DNA from 3 places in the Siphonobacter sp. BAB-5385 genome. Region 1 is predicted to be linked to each of the others. Evidence: riboswitches for the same ligand, from Rfam matches in the RefSeq annotation. Region 1 holds a riboswitch; each other region holds the start of a gene.

Evidence for each region. Region 1 has a riboswitch for S-adenosylmethionine ahead of metK (methionine adenosyltransferase). Riboswitches for the same ligand answer to the same signal wherever they lie in the genome.
Region 2: linked by a shared signal. The riboswitch ahead of BWI93_RS20460 (O-acetylhomoserine aminocarboxypropyltransferase/cysteine synthase family protein) and the one ahead of metK (methionine adenosyltransferase) in region 1 are both predicted to bind S-adenosylmethionine.
Region 3: linked by a shared signal. The riboswitch ahead of BWI93_RS05655 (cysteine desulfurase family protein) and the one ahead of metK (methionine adenosyltransferase) in region 1 are both predicted to bind S-adenosylmethionine.

What each region holds. Positions count from the first base shown of each region.
Region 1 covers NZ_NMPS01000250.1:2,264-12,462, reverse strand. Annotated here, with positions in the region: gene lipA (lipoyl synthase) at 1-543, shown strand, start outside; gene BWI93_RS26260 (lycopene cyclase family protein) at 700-1,902, shown strand; SAM-I-IV-variant riboswitch at 1,944-2,063, shown strand; gene metK (methionine adenosyltransferase) at 2,138-3,394, shown strand; gene BWI93_RS26250 (hypothetical protein) at 3,559-4,323, shown strand; gene BWI93_RS26245 (DUF2339 domain-containing protein) at 4,396-6,591, shown strand; gene BWI93_RS26240 (glycoside hydrolase family 3 N-terminal domain-containing protein) at 6,659-9,043, opposite strand; gene BWI93_RS26235 (FAD-binding protein) at 9,290-10,199, opposite strand, start outside.
Region 2 covers NZ_NMPS01000212.1:2,959-13,157, reverse strand. Annotated here, with positions in the region: gene BWI93_RS20470 (acyloxyacyl hydrolase) at 745-1,362, opposite strand; gene metX (homoserine O-acetyltransferase) at 1,964-3,331, opposite strand; gene BWI93_RS20460 (O-acetylhomoserine aminocarboxypropyltransferase/cysteine synthase family protein) at 3,413-4,717, opposite strand; SAM riboswitch class I at 4,923-5,035, opposite strand; gene BWI93_RS20455 (NeuD/PglB/VioB family sugar acetyltransferase) at 5,241-5,873, shown strand; gene BWI93_RS20450 (tyrosine-protein phosphatase) at 6,691-7,470, shown strand; gene BWI93_RS20445 (polysaccharide biosynthesis/export family protein) at 7,811-8,587, shown strand; gene BWI93_RS20440 (tyrosine-protein kinase) at 8,644-10,199, shown strand, end outside.
Region 3 covers NZ_NMPS01000058.1:45,356-55,554, reverse strand. Annotated here, with positions in the region: gene BWI93_RS05690 (histidine phosphatase family protein) at 1-168, shown strand, start outside; gene BWI93_RS27670 (hypothetical protein) at 378-539, shown strand; gene BWI93_RS05685 (M13 family metallopeptidase) at 722-2,758, opposite strand; gene BWI93_RS05680 ((2Fe-2S)-binding protein) at 3,024-3,533, shown strand; gene BWI93_RS05675 (molybdopterin cofactor-binding domain-containing protein) at 3,579-5,738, shown strand; gene BWI93_RS05670 (alcohol dehydrogenase catalytic domain-containing protein) at 5,927-6,196, shown strand; gene BWI93_RS05665 (zinc-binding dehydrogenase) at 6,304-6,930, shown strand; gene BWI93_RS05660 (hypothetical protein) at 7,140-7,376, opposite strand; SAM riboswitch class I at 7,715-7,815, shown strand; gene BWI93_RS05655 (cysteine desulfurase family protein) at 7,995-9,140, shown strand; gene BWI93_RS05650 (DUF6624 domain-containing protein) at 9,290-9,925, shown strand.

The DNA of each region.
Region 1 (10,199 bases):
TCCGTCAACCGTGACGAACTGAAAGACCGGGGAGCAGAAATCTGGTATGATACGGTTCGTCTGACGAAAGAATTGAGTCCGAGTACGACGATTGAAACCCTGATTCCGGATACGAAAGGAAACTGGCCCGCTTTGGAACGCATGATTTCAGCCGGCCAGGAAGTGGTTTCACACAATATGGAAACCGTGGAGCGGCTATACCGTCCCGTTCGTCCACAGGCTAAATACAGCCGCAGTCTGGAGCAGATTCAGCGTACGAAAGCATTCGGTAAGCGTACCAAAACTGGCATTATGCTGGGCCTGGGCGAAACGCAGGAAGAAGTTTTTAAAGTGATGGATGATCTGGTTGAAAACGGACTGGATATTCTGACACTGGGCCAGTACCTGCAACCGACCAAAATGCACCACGAAGTCATCGAATGGATTCACCCCGATACCTTCGCGATGTACAAGGAAGAAGGCGAAAAACGCGGTATCAAGTACGTAGAAGCGGGACCACTGGTTCGTTCCAGCTACCACGCCGAACGTCACGTGCACGTGTAACGGATGAATTAATCACGTATGTAGTACATGAAACAGCCTCGCTTGTTAAAAGCGAGGCTGTTTGTATTTCAGGACTTTCGTATAGAGTAAATGTATTTCGGACAAACAAGTACCCTTGATTTTGGGTTGTATCCTCACAATTTCCCCTGATTTGCCTTGAAGTACGACATCATCATTACGGGCGGAGGGATGGCCGGGCTGAGCCTGGCCTATTACCTCAATCACAGCACCTTACGTCATAAGCAGATCCTGATTATTGACCGGGAACCCAAAACCCGTAACGACCGCACCTGGGCCTTCTGGCAGGCGGGCGAAGGAGCGTTTGAATCCATTCTGTATCGACACTGGAATAAGCTCTGGTTTCACGGAACGGAGGGGTTTTCCCACCAATTAGACCTTGGCCAGCACCAGTATAAGCTCCTTCGCGGAAAAGATTTTTACGCTTCGATCCGGGCTGATCTTTCCCGTAACCCCAATATCCAGTACCTGTTCGCGGATTTACATTCGGTGGAAACGTCCGCGGGTTCAGCTTTGGTTCAAACCTCGAAAGGCGAGTATCGGGCTCAGTGGTGCTTCGACAGTACCGTTCCCATGCAGGCCATTCGAATGCTGACGGCAGAGCCCGCTTCGCTCCCAGCCCCTCGCTGGCAGGAACTCCTACAGCATTTCAAGGGCTGGGTGGTTCGTACCGAAAAACCGGTATTCGATCCCGAAACGCCGATCATGATGGACTTCCGGATCGAACAGAAAAACGAGTGTCGGTTTGTATACGTCATGCCTTTCTCGGCAACAGAAGCTCTCGTTGAGTTCACGCTCTTCACGCCCACCCTATTGACGCCAGACGAATACGACGAGGCTTTACGAGCCTATCTGAAGGATTTTTTTAGTCTGGAAACCTACGAGATTACCGAAGAAGAAACGGGTATCATTCCGATGAGTGACGAGCCGATGCCCGAACAACCTTCGCCGCACGTCATCCGGATTGGGACCGCCGGGGGATACACCCGGGCCAGTACGGGTTACACGTTTACGCGTACGCAAAAGCGACTACAGGGCTTAGTACGTCAACTGGAAAAGAACTTCTCCCAGTCTCCGGTCACCAACCGACCCATCTCGGCTCAGTACCGTTTTTATGATCAGGTACTTCTAAATGTATTTCTGAAAAATCGGTATTCTGCGGCAACGGTTTTTACCGATTTGTTCCGCAAGAACCCTGCTCACCTGATTTTTCGCTTTCTGGATGAGGAAACGTCGCTTCGGGAAGACCTGGGCGTTCTGTATTCAGTACCCGTTATTCCCTTTACGGTGGCTGCTTTTGACGTTTTTAAGAGAAATATCTCGGAAATGTTCAAACGGTAAGCCTACATATTTGGTGAATTTCCGCTGAATGTACAATTTTGCAAAAGTATCCAGAGGCTCCAGTTAGGGCACCAACCGAGTCCAGAACGCTACGGTGGTTTGACGATACGGACTTTGTTGCTGGTAATCAGCTATTTCAGCAACAGTCAAAAACGTTCAATTCCTTCCTTTGGCCGAGGACTACGAAAAGTTTACATGGATTCGTAACTCCCAAAATCATTCTAATTTACAGAACATGCCTTATTTGTTCACTTCTGAGTCTGTATCTGAAGGACACCCCGATAAAGTGGCAGACCAAATTTCAGATGCCCTCATTGATCATTTTTTAGCCTTCGACCCCCAATCCAAAGTAGCTTGTGAAACGCTGGTAACGACGGGCCAGGTTATTCTGGCGGGTGAAGTGAAGTCTTCGACGTACCTCGATGTACAGAGCATTGCTCGTGACGTGATTCGCAAGATTGGGTACACGAAGTCGGAATACATGTTCGAAGCTCATTCCTGCGGTGTTCTTTCGGCCATTCACGAACAGTCGGCGGATATCAATCAGGGTGTGGATCGTTCCAGCCCCGAAGAACAGGGTGCCGGTGATCAGGGAATGATGTTTGGTTACGCGACCCGCGAAACGGACAACTATATGCCCTTAGCTCTGGACTTAGCTCACAAGATTCTCAAGACGATGAGCGACATCCGGAACAACGAACTTTCGCTGATGCCCTACCTTCGTCCCGATGCCAAATCGCAGGTGACGATTGAGTACAGCGATGATAACGTTCCCCAGCGGATCGATACCATTGTCGTTTCTACCCAGCACGACGATTTCGCGGACGATGAAACCATGCTTGCCAAAATTCGCGAAGACATCGTAGCGATTGTTATCCCCCGCGTAAAAGCCAGTCTGAAACCTGAATTACGTGGTTTATTCGAGGGCGAAATTACGTACCACATCAACCCGACGGGCAAATTCGTGATCGGTGGTCCCCACGGGGATACGGGTCTGACGGGCCGTAAGATCATCGTCGATACCTACGGTGGTAAAGGTGCCCACGGCGGTGGAGCTTTCTCGGGTAAAGATCCCTCGAAAGTAGACCGTTCGGCAGCTTACGCGACGCGTCACATTGCCAAAAACCTGGTTGCGGCGGGTGTAGCGGACGAAGTACTCGTTCAGGTATCCTATGCCATTGGTGTAGCCGAGCCCTGCGGTATCTACGTGAACACGTACGGAACCTCGAAAGTGGGCCTATCCGACGGTGACATCGCTCTGAAAGTAGAGAAGATTTTCGATATGCGTCCGTACTTCATCGAGCAGCGTCTGAAACTGCGTAACCCCATCTATTCCGAAACAGCGGCCTACGGCCACATGGGACGGGAATCGAAAGTGGTGACGAAGACGTTCAAATCACCCGACGGAGCTACGAAAGAACTCGAAGTAGAGCTCTTTACCTGGGAGAAACTCGACTACGTAGAGAAAGTAAAAGCTGAATTCGGTTTGTAATTTCAGATTGAAGATAAAAAAGACCTGAGCCGGAAACGGTTCAGGTCTTTTTTGTTGGGAAGAAATCGGCAGTAATAGTCTACAATCTTACTGGAATACAGTATACTTGTTATTTCGGTTACTCTTCCTTTCCAAAACTTTTTTCTTCCTCAGTTAAAACCTGTATGAAACACTTGTTTAGTACCTTTCTGCTCTGCCTGGTGGCCTGTTACGGATTTGCTCAATCCACTAAAGTGATAGTCCGGGCCCGGGCCAAAGACGCCAAATTTATTGGTACGGGCATTGGCGGGGCTTACGTCGTTATTCACCATGATCTGACGGGTGAAATTCTGGCCCAGGGCTTGACAACGGGTAACTCCGGCAATACCGATCTCCTGCTAAAAACGCCCCACCAACGGTACGACCGCCTGACGGATGACCAGACCGCCCGCTTCGAAGCAAATCTCAAACTCGACGCCCCCACGTTTGTAACCGTTGAAGCGACCGCTCCCGTCAACCGGAAAAGTGCTGCGGTCAAGGCCAGTACTCAATTGTGGCTTATTCCCGGCAAAGCCATGGATGGCGAGGGAATCATCCTGGAAATCCCCGGTTTTATGCTCGATATTCTCGAACCCCAAACGCATCAGGTTTTGAGCCTAAGTTCGCTAAAGGATAGTCAGGTTAAACTGAAAATCAATCTGGTGATGATGTGCGGTTGCGTCATTACGAAAGGCGGGGTCTGGAATTCCGAGCAGATTGAGGTAAAAGCGTTTGTGAAAAAAGACGGCGTAGCTCGAGGCGAAGTGCCTTTGAATTTTGCCGGGATCGATAATATTTTTGAGGGCAGCCTGCCCATTAAGGAAAAGGGCATGTATGAAGTACAGATTTATGCGTATGATCGCATTACCAAAAATACGGGTCTGGATCGGATGAATTTTGTCATTCAATAAGTTCTTAGTTTTTAAACCTATGGATGACGCTTACCGTACGTATATCCAACCCACCTTACGTACCCTTCAATCATGAATGAAAAAACCAGAATCGACGCTCTGGAAGCCGAAGTACAACGACTTTCCAGCCAGCTAACGATCTATCAGCAACACCTCAGTCAGATCGAGCGGGAACTGCTCCTGCTTCGACGCGGCGAAGAAACCGCCTCTGTACCCTCAACGCCCCCCGTACCTCCCGTTACCGTACCCCCGCGTCCGATCTCCGTACCTCCACCACCGGTAGCGGCTCCCCGCTCCGTTACGCGTTCGCAAACGCCCACGGAAGAGTACATCGGTGGCAATCTCCTGAGTAAAATAGGGATTGCGGCTCTGGTAATTGGCATGGCCATTTTCGTAAAATACGCCTTCGACAATGATCTGATTGGTCCCTGGGGCCGTTTGCTGCTGGGTTGGGGACTGGGAGCGGGTTTAACGGGACTGGCCCTCTGGCTGAAACCCAAGTATCTGACCTACAGTGCCGTACTCCTGAGTGGCGGCGTTGCTACGGCGTACCTGACCACCTACGCGGCATTTTACTTTTACCATTTCCTGCCGCCGCCCGTCGCTTTTGGACTGATGGTGGCAATCACGCTCTTTACCGTCTGGCAGGCCACGCAGTACGAAGTTCAGTGGATTGGACTTTTCGGACTCGTGGGAGCGTATGCGGTGCCCTTCCTCGTCGGCGGGAACGGAGCTGCCTGGGGCCTGTTTGTGTACATGACGATTCTGAACACCGGCGTACTGGCTCTGGCCTACCAACGCAACTGGCAGTTGATGAACACGGCGGCGTTCAGCTTCACCTGGCTCATCTTTATCGCTTTCATCATCAACGGATTCGACCGGCCCGGTTACGTCTGGATCAGTCTGGTATTCGGGGCTGTTTTCTTTTTACAACTCTACGCTAATCAGCTGATTTACCCCTTATTCCAGAAAGAGTACGTCAACAACCGTACTATTCTGCTGATGATTCTGAATTCTATCTTCTACTTTTTCCCGACGTACTTTATCCTTAATGAGCACCACTACCCTACGCTGACCATCACGGCATTTACCTTAGCCAACAGCCTGGTACACGGGGGAATTGCGTGGTATATGCATCAGCGAAATTTTGCCGTACTCTCCCGCACCTCGCTGGCCTTAATGCTGGTGTTTCTGATCGTTGCCGTACCGATTCAATTGGAAGGCGACTGGATTACGATCCTTTGGGCAGCGGGAGCAGCGGCTTTGTATTACCTGGGTGTCAATCGGTCTTCGCGGTTACTGCGGGTGTTCGGAATCGCCCTGATTTATCTGGCGGCGGGTTCAGTCTTTGTCTACTGGTACGATCCTGTGATCCAATCCCCCGACTATCTGCCCTATTTCAACCGGACCTTCCTGACTAATTTTCTGTACCTGGCAGCCTTGGTCTTTATGCTTTTTCAATCGTATCGCAACGACCGGACGGGTCTTTTCCCCAATAGTTTGCTGATTCTGCTGCTGGGAACAGCCTACTTTATTGGCTGGGTTGAATGGGAACGGTATTTCAATATCCAGGTGAATCGCTACGCTCCGCTCATTGAGAAAGTAGTGTTTATGAGTTACTCGGCTCTGTATCTGGGGCTGGTTCACTGGGGTTTGTCCCGACGTTCGCTTGGGATCTGGAAAGCCTTTAGTCTGGGACTTTCGGGATTACTGTTTCTGTACATCGTTGCTGAGCAACCCATTTTGGAGCTGGTTAATCAGTACCTCAAAGTCCCCGCTACACCACTGTTCCTGCGTTTTCTGCTGTACGCTTCCCTGGCCGTGTGGACCTGGGGCCTGTACCGAATGATTCCCGAGCATACGCCCGGCTGGAAAAAGATCCGCAACGGTTTTCTGTACGTTATCCATGTCATTCCTTTATGGATTCTGAGTCAGGAATTGATGACGCATCTGATTCTGCTTGATCCCCTGCACGCTGAAGAACAACGTCTGCAGGCTACTCAGGCCGGATTTAGCGTTCTTTGGGGTGTCTATTCGCTGGTACTGATTGTGCTGGGCTTCACTCAAAAAGTAAAACGATACCGATTGTCCAGCATCGCTCTCTTTGGTATCGTTCTCGGAAAACTGCTCATTTTTGACCTTAGCCGCGTACCCACGGGCGGGAAAATCATCATTTTCCTGAGCGTCGGGGTTTTATTACTGTTTACGTCTTTTCTTTATCAGAAGTACAAGGATAAATTACTGGAAGACGATCAGCCCATTCAGTAAGCTAGCCCAAAAACAAAAGATCCCGAAAGCGGTACGACTTTCGGGATCTTTTGTTTTCGGGCGATAATTACGGTTTTACGGGAATATCCTGCGTTAACTGAAATTCGTCTTTCAATCGAATATCCTCCGAAGATGCTCCTACCTGTGCCGTGAATTTTCCTTTTTCGGCGACCCATTGCATCTGCTGATTGAGTAACATCAGGTCTTTGGCGTGCAGCTCGAATGTTAGCGTTTTTTCTTCACCCGCTTTCAGATGAATCCGCTCGAATTTTTTCAGCTGCTTGACCGGGCCTACGACTGACGCCACCTGATCGGTCACGTACAACTGAGCGACCTCATCACCATCACGATTGCTGGTGTTTTTCACCCGAAACGAAACCTTCACCGTTACGTCTTTCGAAACGGGGGCTACTGCAATCGTCAGACCGCTATAGTCGAATGAGGCGTAACTGAGGCCGTAGCCAAAAGGATACAGGGGTTTGGCGTCGCTTTCCACGTAATCGTGTTTGACGGGTGTTTTGTAGTTGTAATACACGGGCAGTTGACCCACCGATTTAGGCACGGAAATGGGCAGACGACCCGCCGGATTGTAATCGCCGAAGAGTACGTCGGCAATGGCGTTGCCCCCCTCCTGACCGGGATACCAGGCGTCGAGTACGGCGGGCACGTGAGCCGATACGTAATTCAGATTCAGCGGACGACCTTTGATCAATACGACGACAACGGGTTTGCCCGTTTTTAATACGGCTTCCAGCAATTGCAACTGACGGCCCATCAAATCCAGACTGGCCCGGTCGTACCCCTCACCACTTTCCATGTCGCTGATCGATACTTCGGAAGCCTTTACGTGAGCGGCTCCCGTATTCTGGTATTCCGTTTTGAAATCACGGGCACTCGATCCGCCGATGACGACAACGGCTACTTCCGACTGACGAGCCGCTTCGACAGCCTCGACAATCTGGGTTGAAGACGTATCGCGGATGCTACATCCTTTGGCGTATCGAATCTGCGTGCTAGAACCGAGTTTATTTTGAAGACCTTTGAGTACTGTAACTACTGCTCCATCAGCTTGCGGAGCCGTATAATCGCCGAGCTGATTGTAAACGTTGTCGGCATTCGGCCCAATGACTGCAATGCTCTTTAAAGACTTTTTCAGCGGTAAAAGCTGATTCTCATTTTTCAGCAAAACGATTGCCTGCTGAGCCACTTGACGGGCCAAGTGAATGTGTTCGGTACTACGCACACCCGACGTTTTCTCCGGATGAACGTAGGGATTTTCGAATAATCCCATCTCGAATTTCAGTCGCAGCACGTGGCTCACCGCAGTATCCAATACGGCTTTGCTTACTTTTCCTTCCTTCAGGGCCTGTAACAGCGATTTGTCGAAGCCCGTACCGCTCAAATCGGCATCCAGACCCGCGTTGATCGCCAGAGCCGCCGCTTCTACCCGGTTCGCTGCAATATGGTGATTGGCTAACAATCCCTGAATACTGTTCAGATCGGATACGGAAAACCCTTTAAAACCCCACTGCTGCCGTAAAATGGTTTTGAGTAAAACCGGATTCGCCGTACAGGGAATGCCGTCAATGGAGTTATAGGCCGTCATGATCGAGAGAGCACCGGCCTGTACTGCGTCGCGGAAGGGCGGCAGATAGACCTGATGTAATTCCCGAACGCCCGGAGCAACACTACCGCCGTTATGTCCACCCTCGGGTACGCCGTAGGCCGCAAAGTGTTTCAGCGTGGAAATGATGTTAGCTCCGCTTTTCAGATTGGTTCCCTGAAAACCTTTGACCATCGCCCGACCCATTTGGCCATTCAGTACGGGATCTTCACCGTAGGTTTCCTCCACGCGGGACCAGCGGGGTTCGCGGGCCAAGTCCAGCACCGGACCGTACCCCACGTGAGCCCCCTGCAAACGGGCTTCCTGAGCAATAGCCGAGGCCATTTGCTGAATCAGGGCCGGATTCCAGGTACTACCCTGCCCGAGGGCCGTCGGAAATACCGTCGTTCCAATCGCCATATGGCCGTGGGGACATTCTTCCGAGAGTAAAAGCGGAATGCCCAGTCGCGTATGTTCAATGACGTATTTCTGCAAGGCATTGGTAGCCTCGGCGGCCTGCCGGGGATTGAGGCCCGTCGTCAGGGTTTTCTGCGTCCAGGGATCGGCCCGTAAGGTGGCCCAGAGCAAACCAATATGCTGTTCAGCAACGGCTTTTTTGAACTGCTCGCTTACCTGTACTTCGTTGCCTTTCTTTTCGTACATGAACCAGCCGAGTGGCGTGGCCAGTTGCCCGACTTTTTCTTCGGGCGTCATACGTTGGAGTAAGTCCTGCACCCGGCGATGCGTAGGCAGGGCGGGATTTTTATAAAGGGGCTTGGGATCAATGCTAGCCGTCAGCGAAACCAGTGCGAAACAGGCACCGGCGAGTAATAGAGGGGTACGTACCATGCGTTTCATTGCCGAATGTTACGCATAATTTGGTGAATCTGTCCTTGGTCCGAAGTTAATTTGTAAAATTTTTTAATATATGCAGTATCTGAAAGGTTATTCTCGCTTTGGAAGGATCAACTACTAGTTTATAGTTTTTCAATCGGATTATGGCCTCTAAAATTTTCCCGAAAGCTCTAGTACTTTCGGGAAAAGCTAATGCATCAAAGGATGTACAGACCTGGTTAACATGACCCGACTTTCCCTTTAAACACCGTATAAATTTTTCTCCAGAAATTCATTCTGAAACTTCCCCTGCGGATCATACTGCTTGATCAGGTTCTTGAAATCAGGCAGTTTCTTGTAAAGCGACTGTAACCGCATGGGTGACATCGTAAACAGCTTGGCCCAGTGCGGACGAGCCTGGAAGGGAGCCAATTTTTCTTCAATAATGGGTAGCACTTTACTGACGGCGGGCCAGTCCTGTTTCCAAGTAAAGTGCAGGGCAACGCTATCCTGCTCATAACAGGGACTCATCCAGAACGAATCGGCAGCGATAGTGCGTACTTCTGAAATCAGCAGGTGTGGCGTAATGAGATCCGCTAGCTGGAACATTGCCTGAATAGCCTGGATTCCTTTTTCCCGGGGAACAAAAAACTCCGACTGCAGCTCTTCGCCGCTGCTGGGCGTAAAGTTCATTTTGAAGTGCGGCAGTCGCTCGTGCCAGGGACCCGGTACGCCCTGCTGCTCGGTACAGTGTTCAGCGGAAATGGCTTCGATGGGATGCAGTTTTTTTGTAGCCAGGGTAGCTCCAAATAGCGTATCTGGGATTTTCATCATCATTCCCTTTTCGACCCGTCGTTTGATCCAGACCTGATTGATAGTCTGGTTCGCCCAGTTGGTGAATAAACTCACACTATATCCGGCGGACATGACCTCTTCAAAATGCTCTTTCAACTGAGCGAGTGGCATATTTCGGTAGACATCCTGTCGAACCAAAAACGTAGGTTGTACCTGTAGGGTCAGTTTCGTTACCACGCCCAAGGCTCCCAGCCCTACAACGGCTCCGTAAAACGTCTCTTTATCTTTTTCAGCCGATAACTGCACAGTTTCTCCCGTGGCAGTTAGCAATTCCAGAGCAACTACTTCCGTGGAAAGATTCCCATTTTTCACACCC
Region 2 (10,199 bases), on a different contig from region 1:
TATAAAAGAGAATCGTTGTAAAGAATCCAGAAAGAACAAGACGACCCCTAAATATAGGGGGTATTAATTGGCTATAATTAGGGTGCATTTTTGCATGAATAACCATTGATATAGTTTTAGATGATACCATTACAGGGGGAGGAAGCCTACGTAGCATTCCATGAGTAAATCAATCAACTGATGCTAAACAAGGTTTGAATAGGTACTTGGCTTGACGGTTTTGTTAAACCAAGTGTGAGCTTTGGAAAAAGTAGATAGAAGCCAATGGCTTATTAAACGACTAAGGTAGAGGGAAATAAAACGAAATGATAAAGTACATAAATTGAGTAGTAATCTTCATTTTAAGTTAATGGTAGGATATTATAATATTTTTTGGTAAACAGCTTTGAGGTGAAAAGATACTAATAACGCTACGGCTGGAGACTCGACTTGATTTCAACCAGGCGTGTAAATACCGCAAGATTCAAAAGAGTATTTAATTGTATTATTAAAATATTTTATAATATAAATAAGTGTAATAACATATATACGTAAATGCTCTGTTCGTCTACAAATACTGAAAATTTTCTCATTGATATTTGGCAATAAGGCTCTAACGTATATAACTTGGCGGTCAGTAAAATTCTTCGCTCATTCTTGTTATTTTAATCTTGGCGGGTTAAAAAACACTTAAACGGATAAAGCCTAATCAGTCTCTGATTAGGCTTTTTTATTGTTGGTTTTAAAAATGAAAATCCAAATTTATTATTCAGATTCAGGATTCATTAAAATATCCAATTTTAAACCAACGAAAATATTATCAATGCCGTAGTTAGGCATAACTAAACCAGCGTTGGAAAGGTGTCGAATGCCCATTCTCACTTCAGCGTTAAAGTTTCTGGTAATGGGGTAATGAAAACCGAACCGAATATTATTGCAAAAGATAAAACCTGAGGCTTGTCTTACGGGTGTATCATCGATAAAATGAGGTCCGGAACTACCCGAAATGGTAATGTATGTTCGGGTCGAAGATTCGTCTAAATAGGCGTGGAAGACCACGCCTGCGTTAATGCCAGCTTCCCAGGTATCTTGGTACTGTTCAACTTTCCAGTCACGATACGTAGCCCAGTTGAACTGAGGTTGGATGAGAAGATTAACGGCTATATTGTTTTTCACGATACTGCTGATCGGCTTTTCGTAGTTCAGTTCAAACAGTGTAGCGTGGTAATCGTAATCCTGATCAAGCTTGTAGCCGCTTTTGAGGCTTCGTTCAATGGTCAGGCCCACATACTTGTGTGTATTGGTAAGAGGCTGATTTTGCCCCATAGCGGAGCCGGCCCAGACGAAAGCTGGGCAGAGTAAACTGCGTAGAAGTGTTTTCATAAAAGTTCATACTGTGAATTGGCGGAAAACCAGTACGTAGGTTACAAGGCATAACCTGGATCAAATGGGATTAAGGAATTACGGGGCTATGCGTCCATTAACGATAGCCTTACGTTTGGTTTGAATAGTTTTGAATGAGAATAAGGATAAGGATTGACGTTTGCAGCTATACGCCTGATAAGACTGATTAACTAGCCAAGCCAATGACTGCACCTCTGATGGCGTTTAAAAACTTGTACCAAAGGTGATTTTTGGTAAGAAATGCAGCACGCAATGGGAAAAAAGAAAAAACTTACTTTTATTTAAACATCCGTTGAGCTTTTAAGGTTTAGCATGTATTGATTTGACAAAGTAAGACCAGAAACTGATTTGATAGAAGTCTTTAGCGTATCACTTTAGCTTAACCGTCGATTACTTTTGTTTTTAACGTTATAACTCATACCGCCAAATGATTTATTACGTATTCTTTTTTTGAATACTAAGCGGCCCATGAGTGGTTGATAGACCATCCTACCGCCAAGGACAGGTTTATACACTCCCGGTTATCCTCTGGATGCCGGGTTTTGTGTTTTAGAAGGAAACAAGAAACCTTGATCTGTTATTACAGGGTCTTTAACGGAAACGCGGGTGGCAGCGTTTGACTCCGGCCATCGCTAAGATAGATGCGATGCGTTTTTTCATCAAAATTCTTGATGTTTCGCATGTTGGCCAGAATGTGCGGTAGCTCCGGACTTAAATCACTGAAGTCATAGCTATCCTGTAAAGCCTGACTTACCTTATCTAATATCGTATCGGACTCGATGCGATGACCGCTAATTAAATGGATTGTATAGGGTTTGGCTAGGAACGAAATATTGTCCACGGCAATGTACTCGCGAACTCCCTTGCGAACATCCACTCGTACCCGATCGCGTACAATGAGTTCGTCTTCTTCTTCGGCGGAGCCCAGCTGATTGGATAGTTCCCACGTACGAATCGTCTTCGTCATGAGTTCATTTTCTACCAGAAATCCATCATGTCCGTACAGCGAGTCAATCTCGGTGAGTTCAGCATTGGGAATATAACGGGCCAGGAATCGCTGTTCTTCTACCGGGAAAAGTACATCCGACTGAATACCAATAATTAAGGTCTGAGCTTTAATCTGGTTGAGAGCGGTCATGGCTCCATCCCGATTCCTGCCAACGTCATGTGAATCCATCATACGCGAGAGTGTATAATAGGAAAAGGCATTGAAACGACTGGCAATCTTCTCCCCCTGATACCGTTGATACGAACTTGCCCGGTAATGTTCAAGGGCGGATTCTTCCCGAGCCTGAGTGAATTCGTACATAACCGCACTGCGGTAACTGAGTAATGCGGTTGCCCGGGCCGCTTTCATTCCGGCGGTACCCGCGTCAGGACGGCGTTCCTGCCACGTCTGGTCGGCTTCAATGGCCATCCGCTGGGATTCATTAAAGGCAATACCCCAGGGCGACATCCGGGCATTGGTAGCAATTAAAATTAGCTGTTCAAAAAGATCAGGCTTTTGAATGGCCCATTCCAGAGCCTGCTGACCTCCCAGCGAACCGCCAACGAGCATACGGATCTGCTGGAGGTTCAGGTGTTCCCGTAACAGGTCCAGACTCTTGACCACATCACGAATGGTAATCAATGGAAAATCCTGATAATAGGGTTCCTGCGTGAGCGGATCGATCGAGAGGGCCGACGTAGAACCGTACGCTGAACCCGGCACATTGGCACAAACGATAAAGTACTGACGCGTATCCAAAAGTTTTCCTTCTCCCACCAGACCGCTCCACCAATCCGTTACATCTGAATTGCCCGTTAAGGCATGGCAAATCCACACCACATTACTAGCAGTAGCATTTAGGGTTCCAAACGTATGATAGGCCAGCTCAATCTCTGGCAGCACCCGCCCACATTCCAGTGCAAACTCCTGCGGGTAATGAAATTTTTGTAACGCAGACAACTCAGTAAACTCGTTTAAAAGACTCGTATGTATGCTTTAGATTTGGGAGTACAGTCATACGGCTGCACTCCCGAAGTACTATTACAGATTCAGGGCAGCCCCGAAAGCCTGTTCAAAGTCAGCTTTGATATCTTCGATGTGCTCATATCCCAGCGAAACGCGTAGTAAGCCGGGGGCTACGCCCGCACTGGTTTGTTCCGCTTCCGAAAGCTGCGAATGCGTAGTCGTGGCCGGATGAATAATGAGCGTTTTCGCATCGCCTACGTTGGCCAGGTGACTCACCAGTTTCAAACCGTTGACTACCCGGTCGGCGGCTTCTTTGCCCGCCCGTAGTTTGAATGTCAGTACGCCGCCAAAACCCCGATTCAGGTATTTCTTGGCCAGTTCATGGTAAGGACTGCTCGGTAATCCGGGATAATTGACGTATTCGACGGCTGAATGTCCCTGTAACCACTGAGCCAGGGCCAGAGCATTTTCGTTCGTACGTTCAACGCGTAACGAAAGCGTCTCCAGTCCCTGTAATAAAAGGAAGCTGTTGAAGGGAGCTTGCGACGGACCCCAGTCCCGAAGCCCTTCTACCCGGGCTCGAATGATAAACTGAATGTTGCCGAAAGGACCGTTAAAGCCAAAGACGTCATTCAACACCAGTCCATGATAGCTTGGCGAGGGTTGTGTAAACTGCGGATACTTTCCATTACCCCAGTTGTAGGTTCCGCCATCTACAATAACACCACCCATAGTCGTACCATGTCCACCAATCCATTTGGTTGCCGAACTAACCACAATGTGAGCCCCATGTTTGAGTGGCTGAGCTATCGCTCCACCGGCTCCGAAGGTATTATCTACGATCAGAGGTAGGTCGTATTTTTGAGCCAGGGCCGCGAAGGCATCAAAATCAGGAACGTTGAAGCCGGGATTACCGATGGTTTCCAGGTACAAGAACTTGGTTTTCTCGTCAATGAGGCGTTCAAACGATTCTACCTTATCGCCCTCGGCAAAACGGGCCTCGACACCGATATTCTTGAAGGAGTTCTTGAACTGATTATAACTTCCTCCATATAAATAGGAAGTAGTAACAAAGTTGTCTCCTACGGTTGTGATATTATTGATGGCAATAAACTGAGCGGCGTGGCCCGATGCTACTGACAAAGCGGCTACGCCTCCTTCCAGAGCGGCAATGCGTTTTTCGAACACATCGTGCGTTGGATTCATGATCCGCGTATAAATGTTTCCGAATTCCTGAAGGCCAAAAAGCCGGGCTCCGTGGGCCGAATCATTGAACTGGTACGCGGTGGTCTGATAAATAGGGACGGCTCGTGCATTAGTAGCCGGATCAATCTGTTGCCCCGCATGTAGCTGGAGCGTTTCAAAACGTAATTCAGACATGTTGTTGCAGAATTAATGCGTTAAAAGAAAATAGGCTTCAAGGTAAGTGTGGGAAAGCAGAGAGCTGCTTTCCAGAATGCAACCAACAACAAGAACAGAGGCCACCTGCGGAGGTGGTATAAAAAGACGCGAAACGTAGGGATAAAAGTGGGGGCAGAGCTGCCGCCCCAAAAGAAGGGGTAGTCCGTAGCATGAATCGTGTTTATCCTTATCTCTCCCGGAAGACCTTCTTCAGGGCAGGAATTAGCACCTTGTTCCCAGTTGGAATAGGTTGCCAGCGGTTCATAGAGCCCGTCTCTCCCCGCTTCTCGATAAGCCAACGCGTAGTACGGCTGACTTTTCATTCGCAAACTTACTAAGGAATGTGGAATGTCACTGGTAGCCTGGGCATTTTTTTACCAGGAGTCTTTTGAAGAAGTGGGAAGAGTACCCTTTCCGGGTCGGGTGTATGCAGATCGAACGCGGATGAACTATTTTTGTCCGAAACAAGCTTACACGATACGGATCATTGTTGCATACGAAGATGGAAAACCCCGTTATTATTTTTGGAGCAAAGGCTCTCGGCAAAACGGCCCTGGATATTTTTAACCGAAATGAAGTGCTCGTTTACGGTTTTCTGGATGACGATGAAAACATCCACGGCACCGAAATTGGCGATATTTCCGTAGTTGGTGCCACGGACAATGAAGGATTCACCAAGCTGATTGGCCACAAGTGCGAAGCCTTTGTGGCTGTGGAAGATCGTACCGAGCGAAAGAGCCTCGTGGATTTTCTACATGAAGTACGGAACGTTCAACCCGTAAATGCGGTACACCCTTCTGCAACTATCTCGGAAGAAGCTCACGTCGGACACGGCAACCTGATTGCCGCCGGAGTAATCCTGCAACCTTTTTCCAAAGTAAATAATCACTGTCTGCTTCACGCCGGAGCCATCATCGACACGGAAGCCGAGCTGGCTGACTTTGTGCAGGTGGGAGCGGGTAGCGTAGTAGGAGCCGGAGCGAAAGTGGGTGAAAGTACGTTTATAGGAGCAGGTGTAACGATCGTTGGAGGAGTGGAGATTGGCAAAAATGCCCGGATCGGTGCGGGTTCAGTCGTCATCGAGAGTATTCCGGCCGGAGCAACCGTCTTCGGAAACCCCGCCAAGAAAATGTAGAGATGCCTTACTTTTAAAGCATAAAACCCTCTTGTTCGTAGAATGAGAGGGTTTTTTATGGTGTATCCAACGAAATTAACCTGTCTAGTTTAAGAGGGCATCCAGTCTTTCACATCGCTTCATTAACGAAAACGTATAGTCTTACTAAAATCCTGCCTATTTATTAAACATTCTTGAATTATTTGAAGAAAATAAATAAATATAAGATTTACCAAAAATACGGATTGAGTAGTATTGATCTGATTATCAATAATTTAAAGAATGGTACTTAGCTAATCCTTGTTTACCAATACTAAATCTGGTATGATGTTTTTTGTCTTTTTTTTGCCTGAATTGACTAATTATTGTGTAAAGTTTATTTGAACTTAAAACAGACCTTTTTTTCTAAAAAATACATTTTAAAACATCCAAGCTTTTTTAATCTACGTAGTTTTAATAGACAGGTCATTCCCATTGAAAGTCGCTTGTAAAGTTAAAATAAATGCATGAACACTGATTTCGTCGCCGAATCTGTTCTCATTCCTGCATTGATTTAGCATACTGGAATGTAATCTTTTGCATGTACAAAATCTCAGCAGCCGGGTTAGGTTGCTGGGAGTTACTGACTGAATTTGTATTACATATTGTGAGGACTGGTACCCCATTTATTTAGGGTACATCACATCTAACCGCTGGCTATATTATGAATACGGAGTTTGATGAAGTAGTTTCGCCTTCAGAAAGGAGACTTGTCCCTTTTCGAACGGGTGACCATGTGACCGATCATTCGGTGGCAGAGCCTACTCGTACATCAGATAGTCGTACTATAGCTAAATCCATGAGCTCTACTAGTTTATGGCAGCGTTTAAAAGATCGGTTCTTCTCCGCCAAATCTATTCCGGAAGAACCTGTCAAACACTGCTTCTGGAATGTTGATATTCACTCGCACTTACTGCCTGGCGTTGATGACGGCGTGGATACTTGGGAAGAGTCACTGGCCTGTCTGCAACAATTTAGCGAATGGGGTATTCAAAAAGTAGTCACTACGCCGCACGTCAGTCGTGATTATTTTCCCAACAAGCACGATCAGCTCTTGCAGGGACAGGAGCAATTACAGGCTTTGGTTAAAGAGCATCAGCTACCCTTACAAGTCGAAGTCGCCGCTGAGTATTTATTGGATGATTTCTTTCTCGATTTGCTCAATCATAAAGAGGTTATTAGTTTCGGCCCTGAGAAGTATTTGTTAGTAGAAACAGCCTGGTCTTCGGCTCCCCTTCATCTAACAGACCTTATCTTTCGTATACAAGCGGCCGGTTATACGCCTATTTTGGCTCATCCCGAACGTTACAAATACTACCATAATTTTGAGGCTGAACTCGACCGGCATCGCCAGGCTGGTTGTCTGCTTCAGCTCAATGCCATGTCCTTAACGGGTAAGTACGGTGATCAGGCTCGCCGCCAGGGCAAGTTACTGTTACAAAAGGGTTGGGTGGACTTCATCGGAAGTGATTTGCATCGACCCGGCGACTTATCCCGCTTTGAACGAATATTTGCTTTACCCGAATTCGATGAATTGAAGAACCAGCCCCTGCGGAATTCTTCCTTACTGGGACTGTAGGTCTGACCAATGCTGAAAGGCTTTAGGTAACCTCCCTGGATTGGTATAATTCGTAGAATTGTATAGGATTATGGGTATTAAGCAAATGTTATCTAATTACACAAATAGTTTTGAGTGATCGTACAAAAACGGCAGAAAGTGTTCGTGTTTGTACCGGGCTTATTGACTTTTGTTAGTAAATTTTGTTTTTCGTAAAACATTTTAGTTAGAAGTTGGTAGTTAACAAAAAATTGTACTTTCTTTGACCAAGCATTCTATGCGAATCTCCTTACTGGATCTTTTGAAGCCTTATATGAGTACCAGATCATTCCGCCAGGATCGGGTAACCATAGTGAAGAATTTGTCTTCGCTGCTCGTTCTTGCCTGTTTATTATCTAGTTGTGTGTCCTCGAAAAACTTAGCACTTTTTCAGGAGGGACCCAACACAACCATTGACAGTCTCAGTATAGCTAAACAGTACACACCTACCGTTCAGATAGGTGACGTGTTGTCCATTACTGTTACCAGTTTAAACCCCGAAGCCTCCGCAGTATTTAATTTACCTGAGTCACAAGCCCTTATTCAGGGCCAAGGTTTAAATGCTTCCGCCAATCCACTTGCCTACCAGCCCGGCTACGTAGTCAATAAAGATGGCAGTATTGATTTCCCCATGTTAGGTAAAATACCCGTAACCGGTAAATCCAGCACGGAGATCAACGCTTTCATTAAGGATAAGCTGAAAGCCTACCTCAAAGAGCCTTCCGTAAATGTTCGGAATGTAAATTTCAGAATCTCCGTCCTGGGTGAAGTGAATCATCCCTCACTGTTTCTAATTAACAATGAGCAGGTTACGCTCTTACAAGCCTTGAGTATGGCCAATGATTTAACGATCTATGGCAAACGTGAAAACGTATTAATCATTCGGGAAGAAAACGGCAAAAAGACGTTTGCCCGGATCAATTTGAATAGAAGGGATTTTTTTAGCTCTCCCTATTACTACCTGCATCCCAACGATGTAGTCTATGTAGAACCCAACCAAGCTAGAGCGGCCGCCACCGACAATACTTATCGAGTTGTCCCTATCGTCATTAGTGCAGTGTCTGCCGTGTTAGTATTGGTGAGCGTAATCATTAGGTAATTTCGCTTATACCTTATAACATACAATCCACTTAAAATTATTACGATACAGACGTTATGGCAACGAATAATCCTTACACTTCGTACGTGCCTTATCAGGTCGTAGAGACTGATCAGACGAACATACGGGCCATTCTGCTCCGCTATGCTCGCAACTGGCCGTGGTTCTTAGTATCAGTGGCATTTGCCTTAGGAGCGGCGTATGTATACTTGCTGTATCAACAACCGATTTACCGTGTACAGGCCAGTCTGTTGATCAAGGACGAGAAAAAAGGCGTTGATACCGGTGAGCTGATGAAGCAGCTGGACATCTTCGGTCAGCAAAAACTCGTAGATAACGAAATCGAAATCCTGAAGTCGTACACGCTGATGAATAAAATCGTTGGCGATCTTAATCTCGATGTTAAGTATTTCGAGCCTTCCAACTTTGGCAAACGCGAAGTATACGGTAACGTTCCCATTAAAATGATCGTTGAACAGCCCAAGCCTGAGCTGTACAAGGAAAAGCTGGAGATTAGTTTTCCGGAAAACAACACGGTACGTGTAAATGACCGGAACTATCCCATCAATCAGAGTATCGACACACCTTTTGGTCGCCTTCGTTTCTTCGCAAACAAGCCCGTTCTGAAAAGTGACATGCAATTGATTGCTTCGGTATCTCCTCGTTCACAAACAGTGGAAGGTTACCTGAAGAGTTTACAAACGGAGCCTACAAGCAAGCAGTCAACAGTGATTCAGCTAACTATTGAAGACGCGGTACCTGAAAAAGGAGAAGCAATTCTGAATCGTCTGATTGATGAGTACAATACGGCTGCCGTAGCGGACAAAAACAAAACGGCTTCTAATACCCTCAAGTTTCTGGACGAACGTCTGGGGCTGGTTTCGGGTGAACTGCAAAACGTAGAGAAAAACGTAGAACAGTATAAAACCGCTCAGGGAATTACGGATTTGAGTGCTCAGGCCCAAAGCTTTCTGCAAACGGTACAGCAGAATGATGCTAACCTGAACCAGGTGAATTTGCAACTGGGAGCCATTCAGGACGTTGAAAAATACATTAGTTCAAGATCAAATGAGCGAGTAGGAGCTCCTTCTACGCTCGGACTGAGTGATCCTGTTTTACTAGGGCTAATTACTAAGGTATCTGAACTAGAATTACAACGTGAACAATTAGCTCGTACGACCGCAGATCAAAGCCCTATTGTACAGTCACTGGAAGGGCAGATTAGAAATATGAAAGCTAATATTCGAGAAAACGTAGAGGCAACAAAAACTATGTTGACTACTTCGAAGAATCAAATGCTAGCTACAAATCGGAAAATGGAAGGTGTAATTCGTACGATTCCTCAAAAAGAACGTTCACTAATTGACATCTCTCGGCAGCAGGCTATTAAAAATGATTTATATACGTTTCTATTACAGAAACGTGAAGAAACAGCTCTGTCTTTCGCTTCCACGATTGCGGACAGCCGTACGGTAGATGCAGCCCGTAGTTCTAATTCACCCGTAAAACCAGTGGGCAAAATGATTTTTGCTTTATTTGCTCTGGTTGGTCTGGTCATCCCGGTAGGAGCAATGACCGCCAAGGATGCAATGAACAACCGGGTTATGCGTCG
Region 3 (10,199 bases), on a different contig from region 1:
ACGTATTTATCGGAGTATCTCTGTCATGAAATTCTGGGTACGGTGCCTCCCTGCGGTGTAGTAGCCATTGCTTTCGAGCAGCTGAATTGGGCGGAAGTTTCCAGTCGTACGGGTCGCCTGCTCTTTTACGATTCACCGGAAAAACTGGCGGGATTTGATATTTCGTAAGGGTATAAAAGCACCGGGTCTGACCTGATTGGCCAGACCCGGTTGTTTCGGTTAAGGGAATAGTAGTTTCTTGTATGGCCTAAATCTATACGTTTCTTTGCGAAAAAGCGTAACAGCCGTCAAAATTTTTATAAACGATTCCTTGCCGAAACGTTCATTTTTTAATTCAGCGAACAGTGTTCTGGCATTTGTCGTACCTTTGCCGGGCTATGAGTCGTCAGAAAAAAATATTCTTCCTTGGCTTTCTGGTTTTCACCCTGATTGTCATTCTGCTTACCATCGACATGGCCCGCCGGACCACCGCTCCCTGGAATCGTAAGAAAGGAATCGACCGCGTCCTGCCCATTACGCCGGATAGTACCAAATCGTAAATTACTCCGCCCTTCGCCGTTCTTGGTGTTTAGCGTAGCGTCACCAATAATCTGTTTGCGGGTATCTCCCCCATTGGTTCATCGCTAGTACCAACAATCGCAGCCGCGTTCTATACCCCTACCAATAAAAACGGAGCTAACCATACGTCAACTCCGTTTCGCTCAGGTAAATTGCATAAATCTTACCAGATTTTTGCCCGAATGTCATCCGGACGGTACATCTTATCACCGGGTTTCACACCGAAGGCTTCGTAGAAGGGTTCGAAGTTCGACAACGGACCGTTCGTACGGAATTCACCGGGTGAGTGCGGGTCCGTATTTACGCGAAGACGCAGGGCTTCATCGCGGGTTTTCGTACGCCAGATTTGGGCAAAGGCCAGGAAGAAACGCTGATCGGGCGTGAAACCGTCAATTTTCTCGTTGGACTTGCCTTGTTTCGTATACGTTTTGAACGCCGCGTACGATACCGACAGACCACCCAGATCAGCCAGGTTTTCACCTAGCGTCAACTGACCTTTTACGTGCAGATTGTCGAGTACGGTATAACCATCAAACTGGTCGATTACCAACTGAGCCCGTTGCTTGAACTGGTCGGCATCTTCCTTCTTCCACCAGTTTTTCAGCATGCCCATGTAGTTGTACTGACGGCCCTGATCGTCGAAACCGTGCGTCATTTCGTGACCAATAACGGCTCCGATGGCTCCGTAGTTAAAGGCATCATCCGCATTGGGGTCGAAGAAGGGCCATTGCAGAATACCCGCCGGGAAGGCGATTTCGTTACGTACGGGGCTGTAGTAAGCATTTACGGTGGGCGGCGTCATGCCCCATTCCGTTTTATCAACGGGTTTACCCAGTCGATTGATCATTTCGTCGTACCGCCACTTGCTCAGGGCTTTCAGGTTTCCGAAGTAATCATCGCGTTTCACTACTACCCCATCGTAGTTTTTCCACTTCGTCGGATACCCGATTTTCGGGGTGAAGGAATGTAACTTCTTCAGGGCTTCCTGCTTGGTTTCTTCCGTCATCCACTCCAGGCCTTTGATGCGGGTTTCGAATACCTTTTGCAGGTTTGCAACCAGCTCGTCCATGCGTTTCTTGGATTCGGGCTTGAAGTATTTCGCGACGTATAGTTGTCCCAGTAAGTCGCCCAGCATCCCGTCGGTCTGGCTTGACAGACGCTTCCAGCGGTCCTGCTGTACTTTTTGTCCGTTCAGCGTCTTGCCTACGTATTCAAAATTGGCGTTTACGAAAGGGCTGCTCAGGTTCGCCGATGCTCCGCTTATGACCGAAAACTTCATCTTTGCCTTCAGCGTTTCGATGTTTTCGTTGGGCAGCATGGTATTCAGGTATTCGTAGTATTTGGGTTGACCGACGATGATCGTATCGGTTTTCATCCGCAGCGTCGTCAATAAGGCACTCAGATCCAGGTTGGGAACTTTTGCTGCGAAATCCTTCGTCGCGAATTTGTTGTACTGAGCGATGGGATTCCGCATCTCGATCCGGCCCAGGTGCGAAGTGGCAATTTTCGTTTCCAGAGCCAGAATAGCTTCAGCCAGCTTCTGAGCCTGAGCGGCTTCCGTACCCGTCAGCGTAAAGAGTGTGCTGATGTATTTTTTGTAAGCTTCGCGGACTTTCTGAGTCGCGGCGTCGTCCTTCGTATAGTAATCTTTTTCGGGAAGGCCCGTACCCGTTTGCCGCATACTGACAATGTACGCATCGGGGTTTTTCGCATCCGCTCCTACGCCAATGCCCAGGAACGTTCCGCCCCCTTCCAGCGGGTGAGCCGCCGAGTACGCCAGCAGTGATTTGTAATCCTTGATCCGGTCAATCTCGGCCAAAATGGGCTTGATGGGCTCGTAACCGCGTTTTTCGATGGCTACCGTATCCATGCCGGATGCATAAAAATCGCCTACACGTTGCTCGATACTGCCTTTCTTGGCCTTGCTTTTCGCCGCCACTTCGAGAATTTCGTGAATGTGACGGTTGTTTTCATCCCGTAGAATATTAAATGAACCCCAACCCGTCTCCGAAGCTGGAATTTCCGTATTCTTCAGCCAGGCTCCGTTTGCGTACAGGAAGAAATCTTCGCGGGGACTCACCGACAGGTCCATGCCTGACAAGTCCAGTCCCTTTCGTTTGGGATCGTCACTGGGTTTGCCTACGAAGGCGGCTGTACTCAAAGCCACCAGCCCTAGTACCAGAGCGTTGTATTTTTTCATATGTGTTGATAAAATGTGGTAATCAAATTTTCAAATTTCGCACATTTTCAGGGATTAATAAGGCTTTTGCGACTATTTGGAGAATTTTATCTACCTGAACTTTCCTTTCGGTTTCCTGCTTTATGGGGATTGTGCATTCTGCTGTTACTAGCTACGAAGCAGTGAAAATTCCATCAGTCCGGGTTTATTTTCAATGGATGTAGCGAGCAATTAATCCGTATCTTTGAAACACTTCTGCGAGCAAATCCCTATTTACCATTTCATCATGGCACAAACGAAACTGACCGTCAACGGCAAAGCCTATACGATTGACGTAGACCCTGAGATGCCCCTACTCTGGGCCATCCGGGATGTAGTGGGTCTGAAAGGCACCAAATTTGGCTGTGGCATGGCTCAGTGCGGAGCCTGTACGGTTCACCTCAATGGTTCACCCATCCGTTCCTGCTCCACACCGGTATCGGTCGTGAAAGGACAGAAAATTACGACTATCGAAGGCATCGGCACGCCCGATCATCTGCACGTCGTACAACAAGCCTGGATCGACGAACAGGTGACGCAGTGCGGTTACTGCCAGTCAGGGCAAATCATGAGTGCAGTAGCCCTGCTGAAAGAAAAGCCCAAGCCTACCGACGAGGACATTGACCTGTACATGCAGGGAAACATTTGCCGCTGCGGAACCTACCAGCGGGTTCGGAAAGCGATTCATCGGGCGGCGGATTCCATTCAGGAAGCCAAGCCCGCCGCTGCGAAAAAGACGGCAAGTCTGGATCGTTAATGTTCCTTTTTCCCCGGTTTGGTTTTACTCTTTATGCCTCAGGCAATGAAAACATCCAACATCAATCGCCGGAATTTCCTCAAAACGAGTGGCTCCGCCGGAGCTTTGCTCGCCCTGGGTTTTTCGATTCCGGCTCAGTCGGAAGACGTCGTTCTTCATAAAATTCCCCAGACTACGCTCGGTCTGGAATTCAGCCCCTATATCCTCATTGACGATACGGGAAAGATTACCTTACTCAACCCACGGCCCGACATGGGACAGGGTACATACCAGTCGCTGCCCGCTTTGATTGCGGAAGAACTGGAAGTATCACTTGATCAGATTCATATCAGCCAGACCAACGGTCAGGGCAAATACGGCTCTCAGCTTTCGGGCGGTAGTTCTTCCGTTCGTACCCGCTGGATGCCCCTGCGGAAAGCCGGTGCGGCGGTGAAGGAAATGCTCGTACAGGCCGCAGCCAACAAATGGCAGGTACCCGTCAGCGAGTGTTACGCCCAGGAAGCGAAGGTTTATCACAAGCCTTCGGGAAAATCTTTTACTTACGCTGAACTCGTGAGTGATGCTTCCCAACTGCCCGTACCAAAAGACCCCAAACTGAAAGATCCCAAGGATTTCAAGTTACTCGGCAAGAACATTCCTAAGCCCGATGTACCGCTGAAAGTAACGGGTCAGGCACAGTTTGGTATTGACGTAGAAGTACCCGGCATGTTGTACGCCAGCATCGAACGCTGTCCGGCCATTCATGGCAAAGTGGCTTCATTTGATACCACGGCGACGATGAAAGTACCCGGCGTGAAAAAAGTACTGAAAGCCGAACGGGCGATGCCCCATACTACCGTTGAAACCGTAGCGGTACTGGCCACGAACTACTGGGCAGCGGTACAGGGACGGAAAAAACTGAAGGTCAAGTGGGCACCAGTAAACGAGGCGGCTTTATCGACGGAAAAGTTCTCGGCTCAAATGCACGAGCTGGCTAAGAAAGACGGCAGCGATTTCGCGGGCAATACGGGCGATTTTGCCAAAGCCTACGGTGAAGCGTCCAAGAAAGTTCAGGCCACGTACGAAACGCCCTTTGCCGCTCACGCCGCGATGGAACCCGTCAACGCAACGGCTTGGTTTAAGGGCGATTCGGTGGAAATCTGGGCTCCCGTACAGGGTCCCGACGGTACCATTGGCGAAGTGGCTCAGTACCTGGGCCTTAAACCCGAACAGGTGAAAGTCAACGTGACGTTTCTGGGCGGAGCTTTTGGCCGGAAAGCGTATCTGGACTTCGTAAAAGAAGCTGTGTTTTTATCCAAACAGGTCAACGCTCCCGTGAAGCTCATCTGGACGCGGGAAGATGATATGAGTCAGGGTCCGTACCGTCCCGCCATGTTGAGTGTACTCGAAGGGGGTATCGACGAGAAAGGCAACGTGACGGCTTTTCACCATAAAATCATTTCGGAATCAATTCAGAAGCAGGTGTTCAAAGCCGACCTGAAGGGTAAAGCCGACGGCTGGGCTGAAGAAGGCATCGGTCCGAAGGACAGTCCGCTTCAAATTCCGAATATTCGCCGTAGCTACCACAATGCGAGTACCGACCTGCCCATCCTCTGGTGGCGTTCAGTGTATGCTTCGACGAACGTATTTGGTCACGAATCCTTCGTGGACGAGCTGGCTCACGCGGCGGGCAAAGATCCGCTGGATTTGCGACTGGAGTTACTGAAAGATTCCCCCCGTTTTGTGAAAGTACTGGAAACGGCGGCGGAAAAATCCGGTTATCGCGAAAAGCTACCCGCCGGAAAAGCTCGCGGACTGGCTATTGCCCGTTCGTTCAGTACCATCTGTGCTCACGTATTTACGGTAGCGAAAACGGCGGATGGCGTGAAGATCGAAAAAGTAGTATCGGTGATTGACTGCGGGATGACCGTAAACCCCGATAACATCAAAGCTCAGACTGAAAGTAACATCATCTACGGTCTGACGGCGGCGATCAAAAGCCCGATTACCTTCGCCAACGGAGCCGTGGAACAAACGAACTTCCATAATTATCCGGTGCTACGTATTAATGAAACGCCGGTCATGGAAGTCCACATCATCGACAATCAGGAAGCTCCCGGTGGCGTGGGCGAACCGGGTCTACCCCCCATCGCTCCGGCTCTGGCCAATGCCCTGTTTAACCTGACGGGGAAACGGCAACGGAAGTATCCGCTGGAATTGGTGTAATCAAGTAATTGAAAAAACGGGTCTTAGTACCCGTTTTTTCTAGCTGAATCCCATTTTTCAAACGCTCATTCGAGATAAAGGTCTCGAAGAGCGTTTTTTTATTGAATCAAGTTTAGCAGATTTATTAGAGCATCTAGCAAGAAAAATACCTGACACAATTGATCCTTTACACGTTAGCTAAAACAGTTATGATGAAAGCCATTGTCCTGAAAAAGTTGGGAGGCGTTGAAAATTTTACGCTGGCAGAACTAGAAAAGCCCTCCCCAGGTGCGGGCGAGGTTCTGATTCGTATTCGAGCGACGGCCTTCAATCCCATTGATTATCAAATGAGACAGGGAGGTACTGAAAGTAAACTGTTAAAATCAAGCATTCTCGGTAGAGAATTGTCTGGTGAAATTGTACAGATGGGTGAAGACGTGACCGACTTTACCGTAGGTGATCAAGCGACTGCTACGTAGGCAGTCTGGCTTCCAATGGTACCTACGCCGAATACATCAGCGTTCCGCGTGAGCTTATTGCCAAAAACCCTGAACGGCTAACGTTTGAAGAAGCGGCTGCCTTGCCCATGACGGGCATGACCGCTTACCAATGCTTTACAAGGATTTCCATACCGGAAGACGCGGCTCTTTTTATTGCAGGCGGGGCGGGCGGTGTAGGAACCGTCCTGATCAAACTTCTGCTGGCGGCTGGAAGTCAACGTGTTTATACAACCGCCGGAAATGAAGAAAGCTTTTCACATTTAGTTGGGCTGGGTTTACCCGAGGATCACATCATCAACTATCGTCAGGCGGATCTACTATCTACACTCCGTAAGAAGATGACCAGCGAAACGTTTGACTATGTGGTGGATTTGGTAGGCGGCTATTTATCCGAAATTTGTGCTGAACTGATTAACGTTTATGGTACGTATGTGGATGTAACATCTCTCACCACAGAAAAAGCCAGAGAATTACTGTTTGATAAGGCAACCACTGTGATTCACGTTGCTAATTACGCACACGCGTTCAGGAAAGATTGTCTTCATTACTACGGGAAAACCTTGAAAGAATTGTTTGACCGAATTGAACGTCATGAGCTTACTCCTCCTGCCATCCACATCCTGGGTAATCTAAGCGTAGAAACCGTTCAAAAGGCTCATCTTCTCATGGAGTCTAATCAAACCAGAGGAAGGAAGTTGATTATGCAGGTTTAAAGTAGTTATAAGTTACTTTTTCATCTAGCTACGCTTTTCATTAAATGTTACCAATAACTTAACCAATAAGATACTTCTTTGTAAGCCATGTGAAATGATAGTTATACAACTGCTTAGCTACTTACTCTTCGTAAAGGAAGCTATACTATCCTCTACTGCTAGGGTCATTCACAACTTTCTACAGAAGCCATCACGCTAGCAATAAAATCTCATCGATTTAAATAAAATAGCAACATGGATAAAATGATCAACAGTCCAGCGACAGTTGCCAGTATCTGTTGACTTTTATTGGTCTTTTGCTCTTTCATCCTGAGATAGTAGATCACGCATGCTAGGGGTAAACCTATACCAGCCAGATACTGCCATTGAATGCCAAAGCCATAAAAAGCAATTAGCACCAGGATAGGCAAACAAAAAGCAAAAAAGTCGAGCGGGTATTTTTCCATTTTATACCAGGTTTATAGAGTCGCTAAAGTAGAAAAACATTTCAGATTCCTAAGTATTGTTAACTAAAATCTGTTTCTCCCGCCGTTGTCGGTGTTTTGTTAAACACTAACCATTACATGGATGGCAGCGAGATATTCGCACACAAGTTGTTGGTTACGCTACGCTAAATACCAACAACGGCAGAGCAACATTCCACACAACAGACTATTATTCAACACTTTAAACGTCAAACAAGCTCATACTTATTTATTAATCTATAATTTCTATAGATTTTATTTGTTTTATACTTTTTCTCAACCGTATCTTTGCAACGTCTTCAATTACTACGGGTAGTTGGGGCTTATACAGAAAGGAGGAGAGACAGGCTCTGCGAATCCTTAGCAACTTTCCGACACGGAATCAGTGCTAACCTGCCTAACACATTAGGAACTATAAACCCAATACCGCATGGCACTCCACCCGACTCAAAATGGACCGGCCTGCTTCGTCCTCCGAAGCTAAGCACTGTTTTCTCGTTTGTCACGAACGTGATTTTCCGTCACGTCTGGTCGCTCCTGGATTCACTACGAGTTTGACCGTTTCATCTGATCATTCACCTTCATCAGCTCTTTCATCGCATGTCTATTTATTTCGATAACTCCGCTACTACGTCTTTATCGCCAGCCGTTCTGGAAACGATTTTACCCTATTTTACGCAACATTTCGGGAATCCATCCTCCAATCACCGGGCGGGTCGAGAGGCGAAACGTGTGATTCAGTCCAGTCGTCATCAAATCGCTGATTTACTGGCCCTTTCTCCCGAAGAAATCATCTTCACTTCCGGGGGTACCGAGGCCGATAATTTTGCCCTCAAGAGCAGCATTCAGCAGTATAGGATTCGTCATGTCCTGACCTCAAAAATTGAACATAAAGCCGTCCTGTTACCGTTACGGCAATTGGAGCAGGCGGGGCAAATTCAGCTGGATTACGTTGCACTCGACGAGCAGGGACGGGTTTCAATTCCCGACCTGACCCGCTGGCTGGAAAAGCACCCCAAAGGACTCGTCAGCCTCATGCACGCCAATAATGAGCTCGGGAACTTACTGAATCTGGAAGAAGTGGGTGCCTTAACCCAGCACTACGGAGCCTACTTTCATACCGACACCGTTCAGAGCCTGGGCAAAGTCCATGTAGCCCTCAACGCCGTTGATTTCGCCACGGCTTCAGCTCATAAATTTCGTGGTCCGAAAGGCGTTGGCTTTCTGGTCGCCCGTCGGGGACATCGCTTACCGGCCCTACTCAGTGGCGGTGGACAGGAAGGCGGCCAACGCGGGGGTACTGAAAACGTGCCGGGCATTGTGGGCCTGACCAAAGCATTGGAGCTGGCCATCACCCAGCAACAGCAGAACATCGCTCACCTGGATTCGCTGAAACGTCAGTTCATTGGTGGGTTACGGAATCATATTCCTGGTGTTACGTTCAATGGTCGATGTCAAAGTATCGACGAGACCTTACCCGGACTGATTAATGTCGCCTTCCCCATTCTGGATGCTCCCTGTTCGCTGGTTGAAGCCCTGGATGCTCGCGGAATTGCCGTTTCTGGCGGCAGTGCCTGTTCCAATCTGGCGGGCGGCTCGCACGTACTTCAGGAAATCCCCTCCAGCTTTGGGAAAGAAAACGTACGGTTTTCCTTCGGATCGGATAATACCCGGCAGGAAATCGATACCGCATTAACCATTCTTACGGAATTGTACCAAACGGAGGAAGTTAGTTTAGTGTCTTAACGATTTGGGAATTGTATTTACCAGGTTACAAAAAGTAGGCTTTTTAAGTTTTCGCTCCTATACTTAAAGCATTCGTCGCTTGAACTTTTGATTCCATTTTTATGAATGGAAAAAGGGTATTTGATTTGTAAATCAAATACCCTTTTTCCATGAAATTTCTATTCTTTTTTCTTCTTATTTCTGCCTATAGTTACGGCCAGACTACCGACTATACTTCCATCAAAAATCGCCTGCTTGCCATTCGACAGGAGGATCAGCAGTTGAGGGAAGAGCATTTTCCAATTGCTGAACAATACGGGTATAACTCACCACAAGCTACTTACTTCTGGAAAAAAGTAGCTACCAGAGACAGTATTCATGCACAAGAGGTAGGCGACATCTTGACCCGGTATGGATGGCTAAGTGCCAGGCAGATTGGAAGAGAAGCGAACCAAACCCTATTTCTGGTTATTCAGCACGCTAATCTGCCGACTATGCAACGTTACTTACCTTTCATGCAGCAAGCGGTGAGAGAACAAAAGGCCGAATCCGTTGATCTGGCTTATCTGGAAGACCGGGTCGGTTTGGAAAGCAACGGAAAACAGTTGTACGGTACTCAGATTGGTCAGGATACGCTTACTAAAGAATTTTACGTAGAACCCCTGGTCGATCCTGACCGTGTAGACGAACGAAGAGCTCTTATGGGCTTACCTGCATTAGATGTATATACGAAAGCCTGGGGCTTTGACTGGGATGTTGATAAACATAAGAAGCGAAACGATTCGTTAAAAAAGGCAGGCCACTAAAGTAACCGATCTACTTTTCTTAAATTCTGGCCAAATAGCACATAAAACACAGATTAACAACCTATTAATTTCTCAAAAGCTTAAAAGTACTCAGAAGAATAAAAAACATTTATGCACTTATTACTCTTCATTAAGCTATCTGGAATAGCTTCTATTATCTGTACAATTATACGTCTATTTAGCTTCAATTAGAGCCTCTTAATTAATGATTAAGATGTTGTATCACGAATATGTTTATAAAGAAATAACACAAGACGAATCTTCTTCATATCTT